Regions from separate parts of the Mycoplasma sp. P36-A1 genome, predicted to be linked through region 2. Evidence: riboswitches for the same ligand, from Rfam matches in the RefSeq annotation. Region 2 holds a riboswitch; the other holds the start of a gene.
The links. A riboswitch is a leader RNA that binds a small molecule or an ion and turns the genes downstream of it on or off. The one in region 2 is predicted to bind thiamine pyrophosphate.

Region 1 (3,219 bases), 490 kb from region 2:
TATTGTTTTATTATCTAAGACATATATATTATCACTGAAAGCTAATAATTTATCAATTTTGTGATCGATAATAATAATAGTTTTATTTTTATCGTGTTGTAGTTGTACTAATTTCTTGATCAGTAGTCTAGTTGTGTCAGGGTCAACATTGGCAAAAGGTTCATCTAACAACCAGACATCACTATCAAGTATATAATTACATGCTAAAGCAACTAACTGTTTTTGACCTCCAGATAAAGTTGAAAGCACTCTAGTTTGCAAATGGCAGATATTTACAAAGTTTAAAGCATTCATAACTTTATCTTTAATTAATAAGGGATCACAATTAATATTTTCTAAGCAAAATATTAGTTCATTTTCAACAGTATCCATACAAAACTGTAAATCAGGGTTTTGAAACATCAAAGATAAATAATGACATCTATCTTGATTATTTAATTCATATAAGTCAATATCATCAATAAAAACATTACCTTCAAATTTAATTGAAGATTTATTTAAAGAATTAGAAATGAAATGAAACAATGTAGATTTTCCACTTCCACTAACACCAGTAACTAGATTGAAAGAATTATTTTCAAATTCAAGATTTAATTTATTAAATAAAGTATATTCTTTAAATGATAAACTGAAATCTTTTATAACTAAAGACATTAGACTTCATTGTTGTTTATTTCATAGTTTTCTAAAACACCAGTCTTAGCTAATGCATCTACTAATTTTTTAACTAAAAATCCACTAAAAAACCAAGCTGAAATAAATCTAATTACAAAAATCGCAACTAACATTCCAATAGAGATACCTGTAAAATTAGAACGGAAGAATCCCCAAATAAAGCTTGTAATTGTTGCACCTAAAGCAGATATAGTAAAAGTTTTCATTGAATAACTTTTATATGAAGTTGCAAAGAAAGCTGCTTCAGAACCAATACCTTGAACTAAACCAGACACAAAAATAATTGGGCCATACATGTTTCCTAAAAAAACTTCAATTAAAGCTGCAAGCATTTCAGCTATTGTAGCAACTCCTGGTTTTCTAATAATATAAACAGCAAGTGTTGCCGCCATAAACCAAATTCCAAAAATAAATTCATTAGCTAAGATACCTAAACCAAGAGGTGTTAGTAAAACTCCTAAATAAATACCAATATGAACAGCTCCTAAATAAATAATTCCAAAAATAATTGAAATTAGACCAATCATAATTATGTCTTTTAATTCCCATTTATACATATTTTTCATTATAGAGTTTCTCCTTTTAAACTAGGACTGTTTACACTTAAAGTTGCTTCTAAAACATAGTGATTCAAGTTTTTAAAAGAATAACTTAAAACTTCATTGAAATAATCAAACATATCTTTAGCAGAACCAGTTAAAAGAGTTACATAGTGATCACTAGTAGGTTTTAAATTATATTTATTTGCAAGTTCTACAATATACATAATTTCTTTCATATAATCATTATCTCCAAAAACATAAAAAGAATACTTAGCATGTACTAGAAAAGAATCATCAGTTTTTACATCTAAATTATCCAGCTCATTTTCTTGAATAATAACATCAGCATCAACATCTCCAGGACAGCCTTTAGAAAAAGTTAATTCACAAACACTATGAATATCTTTGTGATAAGCATTAGTAAATAACTGCTTAGCAGTATGTACTACATAAGATTGACTTCCACGATACATTGTTGAAAATAAATCAGTTTTACTATAAACCTTACTTGAATCTACATCTTTAACAGCATCTAATATTATATTGACATAATCATTAGACATAGGATAATACGATAGACGGCAACCAGTAATATTAATATTACCAGTGCAACCACATTGTGCTTTGTTTTGCATTTTAATACCTCCAAAAAATTTATATACAAAAAAACCGTGCTTATTCCACTGAACAAAAACGGTTACGTGTTAAATCGTAATCACTTCCCTACGTTGGTACTAACCAAATCAGGTTCAAAGGGACAGGAAAAGACCATCTCAGCATTAAGCGCCCCTAGTGGAAAAGAATGTATTAAATTGTATGTAATAAATATAACACAAAAAAAGACTAGTAAAATAAAAATATCGTAAAATAATGGTTAACTAAAGTTTTTTTCAGGCTGAATTATGTATTACTACTATTATAGTTATATTCATAATTATGTTTTTAAAACAATTTTAATATTATATAAACTAAAAATTTAAATAAATAATGATTCAGCTACATAATCACATAAAACATAAGATAATAATATTTTACTAATTGTTTTATAATTACTTCTAGTAATAAATATAAAGATATGATAGAATAGAGAAGCTGAGTTAAAATTGCTTGGTAAAGTGTAAAACTTAATTCTACACTTAGGCTATAGATGGTTCATGTAATACTAAATTCTATATCTAACGATTAAAAGGTGTTTTTTTAGTGATGTTTACTTTCAATACTTATCTATAGTGGTATACTTATATTCAAAGTAAGACTAATTTCTACACACTGAAAATCATAGTAGTTTTGTAATTTTGTAATGTTGTAACACTAACTTCTACTATGTATGTATTCATTCATTCGATAGAATTTCGCTTATTTTGATATTAATTCGTTACGGTTTATTTCTTTATAAGTTTTGGCTTAAGTATTATACTTGAAGGTTCTATTTCACTAATTTTTAGTAATTGTAATATTTCATTGGTGTTATCAATAAAATATTTCATATAATTAATTGGTGATTTACCATTACAAGTTTCAACTGGATATGAATTAATATGTGAAAAGATTAGATCTAAATCTTCTTGTGATTTTAAGCCAAGATTATTTAGATCTTTTTCTTTTGGCAATATATATCGCAATGTTACATGGCCTCTTTCAACATTTGCTTTTTGATATGAAGCCATTGGATCACAATAAAATAATTTACTACCTAATTCTTCAATTTTATCAGTTGCATAAAATTCACTACCTCTATCTGTTAAAATCACCTGAAATATATTTTTATATAAGTCATCTCCAAGTAAAGACTTTAAATATTTTAGACCATTTACCATTGCTTCCATAGATTTTTCATTTTGATAGACCCCAATCATAATTTTGAATTTTCTAATATAAAAAGTCTGAATAAATGGACCAGTTGATATATTATTATATACTGTATCCATTTCTACTACAGAGGATGAAGCATGTTCCAATAAATATTTTTCAAAGTCATTAAACTTTCTGTTGGTTAAATAAG
Region 2 (3,219 bases):
CTACTTTGTTATCATTTCTTTTAATATCTTGTTCTGATGCATCTACACCTTTTGTTTTAGAATTTAATCCTGCAATAAAGCTTATTTCTGATATATTCCCTCTTAATACTGTTATTTTGACTCTGTTTAATATTCTAGATATTGCTTCATCTCTTAATTCTGATGCTCCTACTCCTACTGGATCTAGTACTACAGGAATATCTAATTGATTAGCTCTTTCACCTGCTTTTATCATTGCTAAGATTGTTCTTTGGTTAAGTGTACCTATATTCAATACTAAAACTGAACTAATGCTAACTATTTGTGCTACTTCTTTTATATCATCTGCCATTAGTGGTGAAGCACCTATGCTTAATGTTATATTGGCACAATCATTAACACTTACATAGTTTGTAATATGGTGTACTAATGGTTTTATATCTTTTACATTTTTTAAATTATTTGTATATTGGTTCATTTTTCTAGTCTTCTTTCTTTTGATTTTGATATAAATTATAAAAGTGGTTTGTTGGTCCATGACCACTTCCAATATTAAGTGAATGTTTAATTGCAGTTGTTACATATTTTTTTGCTTGTGCAACTGCTTCATTTAAAGATAATCCTTTTGCTAAATTAGATGCAATTGCTGAAGAATAAGTACATCCTGTTCCATGCGTATTTTTTGTATTTATTCTTTCTGCTTTATAGTAATAAAAATTTTTTCCATCATATAAGATATCTGTAGCATCTTCTTTACTGTGTCCACCTTTTATTAACACTGCTTTTGCCTTCATATTTATTATTATTTTAGCTGCCTTTTCCATATCTTTATGATTTTCTATTTTCATTTGAGCAATTTCTTCTGCTTCGGGGATATTAGGTGTTATTAAATCAGCTATCGGCAGTATTACTGCTTTCAGTGTTTCTATACTGTCTCTTGCCATTAAAGCACTTCCGTTCTTAGCAAACATTACTGGATCAACAACTATATTTTTTGCCTGATATTCTTTTAACTTTATAGCTACTGTATTCATAATTTCTTTACTTGATAACATTCCTATTTTGACTGCTTCTGGTCTTAAGTCTTCAAATATCGCTTCTATTTGTTTATTAATTATATCGATATTTATATCTTGATAATCCAAAACTGTCTGGGTATTTTCTGCAACTACTGAACAAACCACTGACATTCCAAATAATTCATGTGCTGAAAAGGTTTTGATATCAGCCTGAATTCCAGCACCGCCACTGCAATCTGATCCTGCAATACTTAATATTGGTTTCATTAATATGCCTTCTTTCTATATAAATAAAAAATGATGCCCTGTATAAAGCACCATCATATTTTCAATGGTTTGCTTCCTACACTAGTGTTAACTAACAGGTTCAAAGGGTCAAGTTTAACTTTCTCAACGATCAATCGTTCCCCTGCAAACATAATTATTTTGTTTTAAATATAAAAAGCTCCAAAAAGGAGCTTAAATTTTAATTTACTGCTTCCTTCGCTAGTGTTAACTATCAGGTTCTAAGGGTCAGGTTTTACCTTCTCAACGATTAATCGTTCCCCTGCATTCATTTTATATATATTATTAGTTTACCATTAGAATATGCCTTTGTAAATATTAGTATAAGGAATTTTATTTTTTAGACTCTTTAAATGCTGATACATTTATGTGTACTGTATCTGCTTTCTTGCTTGCAACTGTTGTAAATGTTACACCATTTATTATTGTTTCTTTACCTGTTGCAGCAATTATTTTATCCATGTCTTTTGCTGTTAGTTCTTTAATTGTCTGTGATTTAAGCAGTGTATTTACTTCTTTTAAAAGGGCTGCTGTTTCTTTTTTAGGAGCGATGTAATCTACTGATGTTAATCCTATATTATCTTTATACTTTCCTATTGTTATTTCTATTTTATTTTTTTCTCCACTAAAATATCCCTTTTTTTCTTCAGGTAATTTTTTAAATTCTTTTATTACAGCATCATAATATGTACTACTTTTAAAAATGTTATCACTTTTGTTTTTGTCTGAATCAAAAGCTACTTCTTGACTTGTAGCCTTTGCATCTGCTTTGGTTTCTGTTTTAGTATCTGCTTTTTTTTCGGCTTTTTTTTGCCCACATGCTGTTGCGATAATGCATATGCATACTATTGCAAATATTTTTTTAAATTTCATTTTATTTCTCCTTTTTATCAATTTTACTTATTATATCTCCTTTCTTTTTCTTAATAATATAGTAGCAAATTCATTAATTAAAAGTCCTTATTTTTTTCTTAAGTTACTCTTACTTTTTAGTAACAATTATCATAAAATATTTAGATTTATTATTTTTAATATCACTCTAGGTAATAAAAAAAACGCTTTTTAAAGCGTCTTGATATTATCTTTATTCTTTTATCTGATGTAACATCCATAAATAGCCAAATTCATCTTTAAACATTGAGTTAGTTACTTTATATTCTTTCATCTCTTTTATTGGTTGTATTTCAATACATCCAAGTCTTAGTGCTTTTTTATGAACTTCTTCTATATTTAAAACGACTACATTAAACCATATTGGCATATAAATATCTGGTTTTGGTGCATGTAAATGGTATTCTTCATTTTCGTCTAACATATGAAATCTTGTGTTAAATATTTTGAATACTACTTCGTTTAAGCCTACTTCTAAGTTTGTTTTCTCTAATAGTTCTACATCAAAAATGCTTTGATATATTTTGATGGCTTGTAAACTATCTTTTACTATGAAATCAATTTCTACTCCTGTATACATAAATTACCTCCCTGTTTGTACTTCTTATATTTATTATACAATATTGTGTTAAATTATAATAGACTTTACATTTAAGTTTTTTATAATATTAAAGATTTACTTTATAGTCTAGATTAGTTACTAGCTTTAATTTGTATTTAAATAGATAATTTAGTATTAAGGCTACTATAAATGGTGCAACTGCAAATGCCATAATTGTTGTTACAATGTTATTTAGGTTATATCCAACTATACTTAAATGTGTAATTGGTCCTATTAAACCACAAGTACCAAACCCTGCTGATAATGAAGTTCCTTGAATGTTTAAATATACTCCTAATGTTGATGTTATAGCTGATGCAAGTGCACCAGGTATTATCATTTTAGGATTTTTTATAAAGTTTGCCATTAGTAGTTTTGGTGATCCTAATATTATAGCAATAGATGTTCCTAGCCCATTTTGTTTATAGCTTAGTGTTGCTAGTG

Region 1: linked by a shared signal. The riboswitch ahead of ACD762_RS06365 (YkoF family thiamine/hydroxymethylpyrimidine-binding protein) and the one ahead of thiD (bifunctional hydroxymethylpyrimidine kinase/phosphomethylpyrimidine kinase) in region 2 are both predicted to bind thiamine pyrophosphate.

What each region holds. Positions count from the first base shown of each region.
Region 1 covers NZ_CP168083.1:1,312,972-1,316,190, reverse strand. The annotation lists gene ACD762_RS06375 (ATP-binding cassette domain-containing protein) at 1-654, opposite strand, end outside; gene ACD762_RS06370 (ECF transporter S component) at 654-1,241, opposite strand; gene ACD762_RS06365 (YkoF family thiamine/hydroxymethylpyrimidine-binding protein) at 1,241-1,852, opposite strand; TPP riboswitch at 1,921-2,018, opposite strand; gene ACD762_RS06360 (IS30 family transposase) at 2,600-3,219, opposite strand, start outside.
Region 2 covers NZ_CP168083.1:1,806,932-1,810,150, forward strand. The annotation lists gene thiM (hydroxyethylthiazole kinase) at 1-517, opposite strand, end outside; gene thiD (bifunctional hydroxymethylpyrimidine kinase/phosphomethylpyrimidine kinase) at 462-1,265, opposite strand; TPP riboswitch at 1,322-1,419, opposite strand; TPP riboswitch at 1,460-1,557, opposite strand; gene ACD762_RS08770 (hypothetical protein) at 1,617-2,156, opposite strand; gene ACD762_RS08775 (VOC family protein) at 2,368-2,754, opposite strand; gene ACD762_RS08780 (PTS sugar transporter subunit IIC) at 2,843-3,219, opposite strand, start outside.